DNA from 4 places in the Pseudoduganella sp. R-43 genome. Region 2 is predicted to be linked to each of the others. Evidence: predicted binding sites of a transcription regulator. Region 2 holds the regulator's gene; each other region holds the start of a gene.
What was found. Region 2 encodes FNR, which switches genes on or off when oxygen is low (the NO sensors DNR and NnrR bind a similar motif). Its sites were predicted from a motif close to TTGATNNNNATCAA; they were not measured.
Positions count from the first base shown of each region.

Region 1 (3,325 bases), 800 kb from region 2:
ACCCGGCATGGCCAGTGGAGCTGTTCCGAAATGCGCAGCCGCAGGGCATCGGCCGCCGCCGGTTCGCCATGGGTGACGAACACCTGGCGCGGCGTGGCCGAAGAATGCGAGAGCCAGCCCAGGATTTCGTCGGAGTCGGCATGGGCCGACAGGTTGCCGATCAGTTCGACCTTGGCCCGGATCGAGTAATACTCGCCGTGGATCTTGACCGAGGTTTCGCCGGCCAGCATGCGGGCCCCGCGCGTCCCTGCCGCCTGGAAGCCGGCAAACAGGATAGTGTTGCGCGAATCGCCGGCAAAGGCTTTCAGGTGGTGCAGCACGCGGCCGCCGGTAGCCATGCCGCTGGCGGCAATGATCACCATCGGCGCCTGGCGCCGGTTCAGGGCCATCGACTCTTCCACGCTGTTGACGATGTGCGCCACGTGGCCCAGGGCGTGGCAACTGCGTTCGTCCAGCCGGTGCTGTCCCTGGTGCTTGATATAAAGCCGCGTGGCATCCACCGCCATCGGGCTGTTGAGGTAAACGGGGAGCGCGAGCGGGATGGCGCCGGCCTCCTTGAGCCGCCAGATTTCATACAGCAGTTCCTGCGCCCGTCCAACGGCAAACGAAGGGATCACGGTTACGCCGCCGCGCGCCGCCGTCTTGCCGATCACGTCGGCCAGCTTGCCGCCGGGGTTGGACGCGTCGTGGCGGCGGTCGCCGTAAGTCGATTCCACCACCAGGTAGTCGCATTTGCCCAGCACGGTCGGCGGCCGCATGATCGGATCGTTGGGCCGCCCCACGTCGCCGGAAAACATCACGGTCCGGCCATTGCATCGCACCGACACCGAGGCGGCGCCGAGGATATGCCCGGCCAGCTGGAAGCGCGCCATCATGCCCGGCACCGGCGAAAACTCATGACCGACCGGCACCGCCTCCAGGTGCTCCAGCGCACGCAGCGCATCGGCTTCGGAATACAGGGGCAAGGCCGGCTTGTGCTTGGAGAAGTTGTGGCGGTTCGCATACAGCGCTTCCTCCTCCAGCAAGCGGCCACTGTCGGGCAGCAGGATGCGGCACAAATCGCGCGTCGCCTCCGTGCAATACACCTTGCCGCGGAAGCCGGCGCTGACCAGCACCGGAAGGAAGCCGCTGTGATCGAGGTGGGCATGGGTCAGCAGCACCGCGCCAATGGACTCCGGCGGCACCGGGAAAGCATCCCAGTTGCGCAAGCGCAGCTGCTTATAGCCCTGGAACAGGCCGCAATCGACCAATACCTGTTCGTCGCCATGGCGCAACAGGTATTTGGAGCCGGTGACGGTGCCGGTGGCACCAAGGAATTTAAGTGTGAGCATGTTTGCAGCATATCCAAGCCGACGCACAAAATATTTGATCCAGGTCAAAGAGAAGTCTTGCGAAATGCGGCAGTGCGAAAATGACATTGTTGCCTTGCGAGGATGTAGAATCAGGGCCTTTGATCTTTTCGACACCAGGACGCCATACATGACAGAACTGAAACGGGGCCTGAAAAGCCGCCATATCCAGCTGATCGCGCTGGGCGGCGCCATTGGCACGGGCCTTTTCATGGGCATCGCCGACACCATCAAGCTGGCCGGGCCTGCCGTGCTGCTTGGCTACGCGGTGGCTGGCTTCATTGCCTTCCTCATCATGCGCCAGCTGGGCGAAATGGTGGTCGACGAGCCGGTCGCGGGTTCCTTCAGCTATTTTGCCGACAAATATTGCGGCCACATGGCCGGCTTCATGTCAGGCTGGAATTACTGGGTGCTGTACGTGCTGGTCAGCATGGCCGAGCTGACGGCAGTCGGCATCTACGTCCAATACTGGTGGCCGGGCATTCCCACCTGGGTCAGCGCCCTCGCCTTCTTCCTGATCATTAACGCCATCAGCCTGGCCAATGTGCGCGCTTACGGCGAAATGGAATTCTGGTTCGCCATCATCAAGGTGGTAGCGGTGGTCGGCATGATCGTGTACGGCGGCTACCTGCTGGTGTCCGGCAACGCCGGGCCGGAAGCGACCGTGGCCAACCTCTGGCAGCACGGCGGCTTCTTCCCGAACGGCGTGTCGGGGCTGGTGATGGCGATGGCAGTGATCATGTTCTCCTACGGCGGCCTGGAACTGGTGGGCATTACCGCCGCCGAAGCCAGCAACCCTTCCGAGACCATTCCCAAGGCGACCAACCAAGCCATCTACCGTATCCTGATCTTCTATGTCGGCGCATTGGGCGTGCTGCTGTCGCTGTACCCGTGGCAGAAGGTCGTCACCGGGGGCAGCCCGTTCGTGATGATCTTCCACGCACTGAACTCCAACTGGGTTGCGAACATCCTGAACGTGGTGGTGCTGACCGCCGCACTGTCCGTGTATAACAGCGGCGTGTACTCCAACAGCCGCATGCTGTACGGCCTGGCCAGGCAAGGCAATGCACCGAAAGCCCTGCTGGGCGTGAACAAGCGCGGTGTGCCCTTGGCGGCGCTGGGCGTATCGGCCCTCGCCACCGGCATTTGCGTGGTGCTGAACTACTTCATGCCGGGCAAAGTGTTCGGCTTCCTGATGGGACTCGTGGTTTCGTCGCTGGTAATCAACTGGGGCATGATCAGCTGGATCCACCTGCGCTTCCGCGCCCAGAAAAAGATCGAAGGGCACGAGACGGGCTTCAAGAGCTGGGGCTACCCGCTGACCAACTACCTGTGCCTGGCCTTCCTGGCCGGCATCCTGCTGATCATGTACATGAGCGAAGGGCTGCGCATATCGGTGTACCTGATCCCGGTCTGGCTGCTGGCACTGTACATCGGCTACCGCCTGCGCGGCGTGCCTGAAAAGGCGGCGGCGTAATGCCCAAGGTCGCACTCCTGACGATCCACGGCATGGGCGAGCAACCGCTCGACTATGCCGACGACATGCGGCGCGCGCTGTCGCACCGCATGGGCGCGGCCTTCTCCGACGTCGACGTGCATAGCGTGTATTACCAGCACCTGCTCAAGCCCAACGAGCTCGATGTATGGAACCGCACGCGCGAGCGCTCCACCGTGCGCTACGAACAGCTGCGCAAATTCATCCTGTTCGGCTTTGCCGATGCGGCAGGGCTGGAGAATCGCAAGGAATACGACAATTCGGTCTACGAGCAGGCGCAGATGGAGATTGCGCGCGCCCTGCTGGCGATTCTTGCCAACCGCGGCCCGGAAACGCCGATCGTGCTGCTGGCGCATTCGCTGGGCTGCCAGGTCATGTCCAGCTTTATCTACGACGCGCAAAAGCGCGCCGGCGGCGGTGCTGTAGCCGCCGGCATCTGGAAGCCGGGCCGCATGGCCGACAGCCTGACTGCCGAGCAGCG
Region 1 is NZ_CP183988.1:4,381,756-4,385,080, forward strand. It holds gene ACN9M3_RS19785 (MBL fold metallo-hydrolase RNA specificity domain-containing protein) at 1-1,331, opposite strand, end outside; gene ACN9M3_RS19790 (amino acid permease) at 1,480-2,826, shown strand; gene ACN9M3_RS19795 (hypothetical protein) at 2,826-3,325, shown strand, end outside.
Region 1: ACN9M3_RS19785 (MBL fold metallo-hydrolase RNA specificity domain-containing protein) is a predicted target of FNR. The motif match lies at 1,366-1,379, and genes of this name have one in related genera.

Region 2 (3,325 bases):
CCGGTGATGATGCTGACCGGCGCCGACAGTGCCACCGTGGCGGCAGAAGCGATGCGCCGCGGCGCGCGCGACTACCTGGTGAAGGACAGCGACGGCCGCTACCTCGACTTCCTGGCTGGTGCCATCGACCGCCTGCTGCGCGAGCAGCGCCTGATCGACGAGAAACAACTGGCTGAACAGGTGCTGCGGCAGTCGCAGAAAGAGCTGCGTGAACTGGCCGCGTACCAGGAAAAACTGAAGGAACACGAACGCACCCGCATCGCCCAGGAAATCCATGATGAACTGGGCGGCCTGCTGACCGGCATCAAGGCCTATATCTCGGTCGCCATCGAGCGCGGCGGCGAGCAATCGGACCCACTGTTGAAGGATGCGGCCAAGCTGGCGCAAGATGCGATAGAGACCGTGCGCCGCGTGATTACCGACCTGCGTCCAAGCGTGTTGGACCAGCTGGGCATCTGGCCTGCGCTGGAATGGTATGCGGAACAGGTGGCGCAGCGCAGCGGCTTGCAATGCACCTGCAATATCACGCCGGAGGCGCAGGCGCTGGAGCTCGATGCGGAGCGCAGCACCATGTTGTTCCGCGTCGCGCAGGAAGCGCTGACCAACGTGGTGCGCCATGCCGAAGCGAGCGAGGCGCGCGTCATCGTGGACATTGACGGCGAAAACGTGGTGCTGCGGGTGGAAGACAATGGCAAGGGTATCGAGAGTGCCGGCTTGTCCGACCGCGAATCCTGGGGCTTGTTCGGCATGCACGAGCGCACGCGCCGCTTTGCCGGCGAACTGAATATCAGCGGCAAGGCCGGGCAGGGCACTACCCTGCAGCTGCGCCTGCCTTTGGAGGACAAGAATGGGTGACAGGATCACCGTTTTGCTGGTCGACGACCATGCGATTGCACGCAACGGCGTGCGCCTCATGCTGGGCACGGCGCCCGACATCAGCGTGGAGGGCGAGGCCGGCAACGCCGTGGAAGCGATGCAGCGCGTGGCCGAGCGCAGTTTCGACGTGGCACTGGTGGACATCAAGATGCCGGGCAAGAATGGCCTGGACCTGTTGAAGACCCTGCGCAGCGAATGCCCGCGCATGGCGGTGCTGGTGCTGAGCACCTATTCCGAGGAAATTTACGCGGTGCGCGCGCTGAAATCGGGCGCCTCCGGCTACCTGACCAAGGATGCGCCGACGGCGACCCTGATCGAGGCCGTGCGCAAGGCTGCCTCGGGCGGCAAGCACGTCAGCCCGGCGCTGCTTGAAAAACTGGCAACCCTGGTCGGCGGCGGCGCGAGCGGCGACCACGAAGAGCTTTCCAACCGCGAACTGGAAGTCTTCAAGCTGATTGCCCAGGGCGAGTCCCTGGTGCGCATAGGGGAAAAACTACACCTCAGTCCTAACACTGTGACAACCTATCGCAGCCGCATCCTCGAGAAAATGGGCATGTCCACGAATGCTGAGCTGACCCGTTATGCCCTCGAGCACGGGCTGATCTGAGCGGCTGTAGGGGAACCACTACAGCAACTGCACAGGATGCTTGATACCGGGAAATGACGCCGGGCGCGATACTGCTTCCATCGAAAACAAGGAGCAGCAAAATGAGCCCGGTCATCCCAATCACCCCTGCAAACGCCACCAAATCCTGCGCACCAGTCGCAGCCAAATGCTCGCTGTGCAGCTTCAACCGCCTTTGCTTGCCACAGGGCCTGGCCGACGAAGATGTTGCTCGCCTTGACCAGATCATTTCCCGCCGCCGCCGCGTGAACCGCGACGAGCCGCTGTACAAGACCGGCGACAGCTTCCACAGCCTGTATGCCGTGCGCTTCGGCCACTTCAAGACCGTGCAGGTGAACCAGCGCGGCGAACAGACGATTGGCGGTTTCCACATGGCCGGCGACCTGCTGGGCATGGAAGCCATCGGCAATGGCCAGCATTCTTGCAATGCCGTGGCGCTGGAGGACAGTGAAGTCTGCGAGATCCCCTTCAACCGCCTGCAAGAGCTGGTGATGCAGATTCCTGGCCTGCTGCAGCAGTTCCACCGCACCATGAGCCGCGAAATCCAGCGCGAGCAGTCGGTGATGCTGTTCCTGAGTCATATGCGTGCCGAACAGCGGCTGGCCATGTTCCTGCTGAACCTCGCCGGCCGTTACGCCCAGCGCGGCTACTCTTCGACCAGCTTCCAGTTGCGCATGTCGCGTGAAGATATCGGCGGCTACCTGGGCCTGACCGTGGAAAGCGTCAGCCGCCAGCTGGCCCGCCTGCGCCAGGATGGCTCGATCGTCCTGAGCAACCGCGATCTGCGCATTACCGACCGCGCCAGGCTCGAGGCCATGTCGTCCGGCGGCATGGCGCAGGAACTCGCTGTCGCCTGACCGGCTTACCAGTTTTCTCACCTGTAGGGGGTGTATGGGGCAGCTCTTGCTGCCCCTTTTTTATTGCGCGAACACTTCTTTGGCGGCCATCAGGCCGTTGAGCGCAGCCGGAAAGCCAGCGTAGACGGCCATCTGCATGATGGTCTCCACGATCTCTTCGCGGCTGACGCCGACGTTAAGGGCGGCGTGGATGTGCACCTTGAGCTGGGGCGCAGCGTTGCCCATGGCGGTCAGCGCGGCCACCACAGCGATCTCGCGTGATTTCAGGTCAAGCCCCGGGCGCGAATAGATGTCGCCAAAGGGGAATTCGATCAGGTAGCGGGCGAAATCGGGCGCAATATCTTCCAGGCTTTGAACGACGCGGTCGCCGGCCTGGCCGTCGACTTCACGCAGTTTTGCGAGCCCGCGCTCGTAGCGGCTTTCGGTGTTCATTGGCATGTGCTCCATCGGTGGTTGGATTCGACGCCAGGGACTGCTCCAGGGAGCGGTAATACTCGATCTTGGCCTGCAATGATGCTGCAGATTGTTGCATCGCCTCGATTTCGGCGAGCACGTCCTGCATATGCTCTTCTAGCATCCGGCGCCGTTCAGGCACCGTCGAGTCCCCAGCGCCGCGAAGTTTTGCGAATGACTGCATTTTGCCGATTGGCATATGGGTCGTTCGCAGACGCAGCAGGAATTCGATCCAGGCAAGGTCCGAGGCCGCGTAACGCCGCTGGCCGCCCGCCGCACGATTGACCGGGGCAATCAGCCCGATGCGCTCGTAATAGCGGAGTGTGTAGGCCGTGAGGCCGGTACGTTTGGCGACTTCGTCAATGCTCAGGTGCGATTCCATGGGGTGATCGTAAAAGTTAGAGTGCACTCTAAGTCAAGCACTTTATTACTCTAACCGGGAAGCCGCAACTGCGAGCGCAAGGTCCATGGTGTTGATGTGGGCTTCGAGCCAGTCCGGCAGCGTGCGGATGAT
Region 2 is NZ_CP183988.1:3,586,462-3,589,786, forward strand. It holds gene ACN9M3_RS16395 (response regulator) at 1-855, shown strand, start outside; gene ACN9M3_RS16400 (response regulator) at 848-1,483, shown strand; gene fnr (fumarate/nitrate reduction transcriptional regulator Fnr) at 1,585-2,358, shown strand; gene ACN9M3_RS16410 (carboxymuconolactone decarboxylase family protein) at 2,419-2,790, opposite strand; gene ACN9M3_RS16415 (MerR family transcriptional regulator) at 2,744-3,193, opposite strand; gene ACN9M3_RS16420 (bacteriohemerythrin) at 3,239-3,325, opposite strand, start outside.

Region 3 (3,325 bases), 130 kb from region 2:
CACCCACGGCATACAGGGTTTGGCGGATGCGGCCAAGGTCAAGCTTCTGGCCGCGGATTTCAAGCGCATCCGCGTGGGCCAGCTTGTTGGCCTGGTATAGCTCGCGCAGGCAGAAACTGTGCGTGGCGCGCGGCTGGCGCGTGCCGTCCGAGTTCCAGGCCAGGGGCGCCAGCGCTGGTGCAGGCTCGCCGAGCAGGTACTTGTGCACCACATAGCGCCAGATCTGCGTATTCGGGCGCAGCATGCGGAAGCTCCAGCCGATCTGCTGCGAGTCGAGGAAACCCTGGCGCGCCATCAGGCCGTCCAGCAAGGCCACGCTTTCGTCGTTGATGAAACTGGCGATGTCGCCAGGCTTGGAAAAATCGGTGAGCGTGGCCAGCAGCGTCCAATGGGCAACCGGGACATCGCGCGCCGCCCGATGGCGGCGGTTCAGCCACGCCATCAACGCCGACAGGGCGGTGCCGCCGATGCAATAGCCGACCGCATGCACTTGCGGGACGCCGGCGATATTGCGCGCCGCGTCGATGGCAGCGAGGATGCCATCGAACAGGTGGTCTTCGAAGCTGGCATCCTGCATATTGGCGCGCGGATTCTTCCAGCTCATGACGAACACGTCGAAACCCTGTTGCACCAGGTGCCGCACCATGCTTTGCTGGGCGGTCAGGTCCAGGATGTAGTACTTGTTGATCCAGGGCGGCACCAGGACCAGCGGCATCGCCCGAACTTGCGGGCAAACGGGCGTGTACTGGATCAGTTCCATCATCTGGTTGCGCATCACAACGCGCCCTGGCGTCGCGGCCAGGTCGCGTCCGAGCTGGAACTGGGCCGGATCCACCATGCGCAGGTCGCCCGCCAGCACATCGCGCAGCCATTCTTCAAAGCCGTGCTTCAGGCTGGCCCCGCCGCTGTCGAAGGCGCGTCGCAGTACGACCGGATTGGTCCAGGGGAAGTTGCTGGGGGCTAGAGCGTTGCACCAATGGCGCAGCCAGAAGGCAGCGCTGCGGGCTTCGCTTTCATCCACGCCCGGCGTGTCGTAGACCTGCCGTTCGAGGGTGCGCGTGAAGCCGAGGTATTGCTGCATCAGGCCATGAAAGAACGGATTGTCGCGCCAGGCGTCGTCGCTGAATCGGTCATCGCCCTCCGCAGCTTCCGCCAGCGGCGCAGGCATGCCGGTCGCCCAGGCGACTGTGGCAAGCTCCTGCCACGCCCGGGCCATCTCCAGTGGATGTGCCAGCCATGCGGCGGCGACATTGGCGAACGGATTTGGCATGCAGGCCAGTATAGACCTAATGCGGACCTAATGCGCCATCAGCACAGGAAGCGTCATGCTTTGCAATACCGTACGGGAAGCGCCGCCCAGCATGATTTCGCGCAAGCGGCTATGGCCGTAGCAACCCATGACCAGCAAATCGGCATCGAGATCCGATGCGAAGGAGAGCAGGGCAGAACCGACGTCGATCGTCGTCGCTTGCGAGGAGACTTCGACCTTGATGCCATGGCGCGCCAGGTAGAGGGCCATGTCTGCGCCCGGTTCGCTGCCGTGGGCCTCGGGTTCGCGGCCGGCATTGAACACAGCCAGCGTGACTTTGCCGGCCTGCTCCATCAGCGGAATGGCAGCGGTGATGGCGCGGGTGGCCTCCATGCTGCCGTCCCAGGCCACCAGCACACGCTGGAACGGCGCTCCGAAATGGCCGGCATAGGGCACCACCAATACCGGCCTTGCGCTGTTCATGGCCACATATTCGGGTGCTTCTTCTTCCATTGGCGAAATCGGATCGTCCGGGTTGACCTGGCCCAGTATCAGGAGGTCGCCGTAGCGCGACTGCAGCACCAGGCCATCCGCGGCCTGGTCGTCAAGCAGGCGGGATTCGAAGGACGGCAGGTCCAGCATCGCGCATTGCGACTCGAAACGCCGCAAGCTGTCGCGGGCGGCTTCCCGCGCTTCGTCGATGCATTGGGCTGCCAGGCTGACACCCATGGCGGTGGCATGGTCGGCGTACAGGAAGCGAGAAATACCGCTCATCGCCGCACCGACCAGGCGGCCTTTTGACATGCGCACGATCTGGGATGCCAGCCGTACCCGGCGCTCGGTATCGGCGGAACTATTCACGTGCACAACGACAGTCTTGAACCCCATGGCAGCCTCCGGGATGGATAGATATGAAAAAGTCTAGGGTTATGCGCAATCCAGCGGCATGATCTGGGTCAATTTCAATCTAATCCGGTAACTTGCATAAGCAAGTGTTGACTTTTAGATGCGAATAGTTATCATTTACGGTTTCGAATAAAGCCAGCTCCCTGCCAGCTAATCATTGATAATTAGCTGAGGTAACGATGGACAAGAAGAAGTTGGCGGTATTGCTTGGGTTGGCATTTCCGGGTGCTGTCCTGGCGGAAGACGCTGCAGTGATGCCGCAGATCCAGGTCACTGCGCAAAGGCCGGATACCTACACCGCGGAACGCAGCCGGACGGCCACGCCGCTGAGCATTTCGCCGCGCGACACGCCGCAATCGATATCCGTGATGACCCAGCAGCGCATCGAGGACCAGGCGTTACAGACCGTGACCGATGTGGTCAACAATGTGACCGGCGTTTCGGTCAACCAGTATGAGACGCATCGCGCCGGTTTTACCGCGCGCGGCTTCGACATTGACAACCTGCAGATCGACGGCGTGCCGACGGCCTGGGAGCAGGCATGGAGTTCCGGCGAAGTATTGGGGAGCCTGGCCCTCTACGACCGTGTGGAAGTGGTGCGCGGCGCCACCGGCCTGATGACGGGCGCCGGCAATCCTTCGGCGGCCATCAACCTGGTGCGCAAGCGTGCGGCCAGCAAGGAGCTCACCGGCAGCGCGCAGCTTGGCACCGGCCGCTGGAACGAGCGCCGCGCCATGGCAGACGTTTCGACCCCGGTCAATGCCAGCGGTAGCGTACGCGCCCGGGTGGTCGGTGAATACCAGCGTTCCGACAGCTGGGTCGATCTGATGAAGAGCAAAAGCCACACTTTCTATGGCACTGTAGAAGCCGACCTGGCGCCCAGCACCGTGCTTTCCGCCGGCTACAGCCGCCAGGAAAACGACCCGCAAGGCCCGATGTGGGGCGGCCTGCCGTACTGGTACACCGACGGCAGCAAGACCAACTGGGATGTCTCGAAAACGTCGGCGGCCGGATGGACGCGCTGGGAAACAGCGTACGAGAACGCCTTCGCCAACCTTGAACACAGCTTTGACAACGGCTGGAAGCTGCGCGCCAGCTTCAGCCATGGCAACCGCAAGGCCGATTCCGCGCTGCTTTACCTCTCAGGGGTACCTGACCGCGTGACGGGAC
Region 3 is NZ_CP183988.1:3,714,473-3,717,797, forward strand. It holds gene ACN9M3_RS16910 (PHA/PHB synthase family protein) at 1-1,270, opposite strand, end outside; gene ACN9M3_RS16915 (universal stress protein) at 1,298-2,137, opposite strand; gene ACN9M3_RS16920 (TonB-dependent siderophore receptor) at 2,335-3,325, shown strand, end outside.
Region 3: ACN9M3_RS16915 (universal stress protein) is a predicted target of FNR. The motif match lies at 2,196-2,209, and genes of this name have one in related genera.

Region 4 (3,325 bases), 630 kb from region 2:
TGGATCGCCGCGCTGGAAGACGGCGCTGCCGCGCGGGATGTGGTGTTCGGTAGTGCCGGCAGCCACCAGCGTCAGCTCCTCCGGCGACAGGTCTGCGAACAGGGGCAGTCGCTTGAGGAACTCGCGGGGGTCGATTTTGGGGCTAGGCATCTGGTTCTCCTGAAATGGCAAAAGGACCCGCTGGGCGGGTCCTGTCCTGGTTAAGGTAATGTCGGTGTTAATCCTGTGGATCAGTGGCCCGAATCACCGTCAGGCTTGCTGGTGGTCCGGAAGATTTCCGGATTCTCCTTGCCGGTCACGTAGAGGAAGCCGACCAGGCCTTTCTCCATCCGCGACAGCGCGTGGTCGACCAGGATGAAGCGTCCCGGCACCTCGGTCTTGAACTCGACCATCGTTGCACCGCCTGGCGCCACGGTGGTGGTCTGCACGTTCTGCAGAGGAGGCGAGGTCAGGTCGCCCATGCTGTAGACGCGGTCGAACACTTCGCCGATCACGTGGAAGCTGGAGGTTGCGTTAGGACCGCCGACGCCGAAGAAGATACGGACGGTTTCGCCAACCTTGGCTTCCATGCGGTGGGTCTTGGTCAGCGCGTCATGGGTGCCGTTGAACATCAGGTGTTCCGGCTGTTCGGCCAGCAGTTTGTCCAGCGAGAACTCGGCTTCGCCTGGGGTGCCGTGCTTCTGCGCGGTGTACAGCTCGCCCTGCATCACGTAGAACTCGCGGTCCACTTTCGGCAGGCCGCCTTCAGGTTCGACCAGGATCATGCCGTACATGCCGTTGGAGATGTGCTGGGCCACCATCGGGGTAGCGCAGTGGTACACGTACAGGCCTGGATTGATGGCCTTGAAGGTAAAGCTCTTGGTGCTGCCGGGAGCTGCCTGGGTCACGGCCGCACCGCCGCCAGGGCCGGTCACGGCGTGGAAGTCAACCGAGTGGATCATGTGGCTGTCCTTGGCGTTGGACATGTCCACGTTCACGGTATCGCCCACGCGAACGCGGATGAACGGGCCTGGAACCTTGCTGTTGAAGGTCCAGTATTTGTAGGTGGTGCCGTCCATCATCTGGCCGAGCACCTCGGTGGTATCCAGCTTCACGTTGACGGTTTGCGGGCCGCGTTTGCCGACCGGCGTGCCTACTTCCAGTGGGCTGCGCGAAACATCGGCGCCTTTTGGCGCGGCTTTGAGTTCGCCTTCGCCCACGATAATCTTGCCGATCATGCCTGCCGCCACGTGGCCGGGCAGGGAGCAGATGTAGGTGAATTCGCCTTTCTTGTCAGCCTTGAACACGACGGCGGTCGATGCGCCTTTGTCTTTCAGCTGGTTCGATTTGACTTTGAAGTCGGGCACCGAAATGTCGTGGGTTGCGCCATCGCCGTTGACCAGGTTGATCTGCACCACAGCACCTTCCGGCACGCGCAAGGTCGGGTTAACCTTGCCCTTGGACTCGCCGGCGTCGCTGATGAAGACCAGCTTACCGTCTGCGATATCGGTATGCAGGGTAAAGGTCACGTCAGGACGATACTGGACGGCTGTGCTGCCGCCGTGCTGGCCATGTTGTGCATAAGCTGGCGCTAGTGTAGCGGCGCCGATCACCAGTGCTGCAATAGCTTTGGACATCAAGGTCGGTTTCATTTTCTTCTCACAGGTTTGTCCGGCACGGGATTGCGCCGTTTGACAACTAAATCTTATGTTTTACATGCATGTTATTGAATTGACGCAGGTCAAAAATTTGGAAAGAACTGCGTATTCTCAATGCAAGTCAGATATTTTTGATCTAGGTCAAGCGAGGAGAAGACCCGGCGCAACGCGCTAGGGGACCAACTGCGGCAAGCGTGCCAAAAAGTTATCGCGTTCGTCCATGCCGCTGGCGCTGCCGGCTTGGGCGAAGACGATGCGCTTGCCATCGCGTTCAATCCAGCCGACGTACCAGCCAACGTCTTTGCCACTGCCGGTCTTGCCGAAGACCTGCCAGCCCCCGGCAGGTTCAGGGCGCCGTACCAGAGCGGCGGACATGGCATAGGCTTGCGGCTTGACGCCGAGTTCACGATTCAGCACGCGGCGCAGGAAGCCGATTTGTTCGTCCGGGGAGATGCGCAACGAAGAGCCTAGCCACGATTCGGACAGACCGTTGTTCTTGCCCGGATCGCCGCTGACATCTGCATTGCCGTAGCCAAATTGCTTGACGTAGCTGGCGAAGCGCTCTTCGCCCAGTTGCAGCGTAAGCTGCTGGGAGTACCAGACGACGGATTCCTTCATCCACGAGCTGGGATCATGTGCTTGCCGCCACACGGTACGCCAGTCCACGTAGCCTTGCTTGAAGGGGAGAACGGGCGAATGCTCGTCCCGCAGCACGCCCGAGTCATAGCCCATCAGCGCTATGGGTAGCTTGAAGGTCGACATCGGCGGCAGGCGCTTATCGCACACGCCCTCGTGCACCAGCCACTTGCCGGTGGCCGCATCGGCCATCGCCAGGCAGTGTTCTGCAGAAAGCGCGAGCAAAGGGAGGCCCAGCCCTGCAAGCAGGGCGAAGATTTTGCGTTTCATTTTGTAGTCCTTAGAGTGCTTTGAGTTGTGCCGGCAGCTGGTTCAGGAAGGCTTCCTTGAGCCGCGGTCCGGCAGCGCCTTCCTCAACTTTCTCGTCTTGCAGGAGGCGGGCGAACACGATGGTGCGTTCGCCATTGGTGGCCCAGCCTACGAACCAGCCGTAGGAGCGCGAGTAATCGTCCTTGCCGTCCGGGCCGAGAGGGGCGCCAGTGCCGGTCTTGCCAAAGACTTGCCAGCCGCCCGGCAGGTCCTTCACCTTCAACAGGCCGGCTGTCTGCTCATAGGCGAGCGGCGAGAGGCCCAGCTCGCGCCGCACCAGACGACGCAGGAAAGTGGTCTGCTCGTCGGCCGAAATCTGCAGCGAGGAGCCGATCCATGACCAGGTCAGGCCGTTGTCCTTGCCCGCATCGCCGCTGGTATCGCCGTTACCATAGCCAAAGGCCTGTACGTAGCGGTTGAATCGCTCTCGGCCGAGATGTGTCGTGACTTGCTGTGCATACCAGGAAGCCGAGACGCGAATCCATTCTTGCGGATCGAGATCGCGCCGCCATTCGGGCCGGCCGGCATGGTAGCTGGCGAGGTAAGGCAGGGTCGGCGCGTGCTGGTCGCGCAGGAAGCCGCTGTCATAGCCCATCAGGCTGACGGCGATATTGAAGGTTGAAACAGGCGTGATGCGCGTCGAGCAATCGCCCTTGCGCAGCAGCGCCTTCCCGGTGGCGGCATCGACAAAGCTGGTGCAATCGAGGGCTGCCATCGACTGCGCGGAAGGCGAGACGCTCCAG
Region 4 is NZ_CP183988.1:2,961,098-2,964,422, forward strand. It holds gene ACN9M3_RS13665 (Crp/Fnr family transcriptional regulator) at 1-150, opposite strand, end outside; gene nirK (copper-containing nitrite reductase) at 231-1,631, opposite strand; gene blaOXA (class D beta-lactamase) at 1,809-2,543, opposite strand; gene blaOXA (class D beta-lactamase) at 2,554-3,297, opposite strand.
Region 4: nirK (copper-containing nitrite reductase) is a predicted target of FNR. The motif match lies at 1,769-1,782, and genes of this name have one in related genera.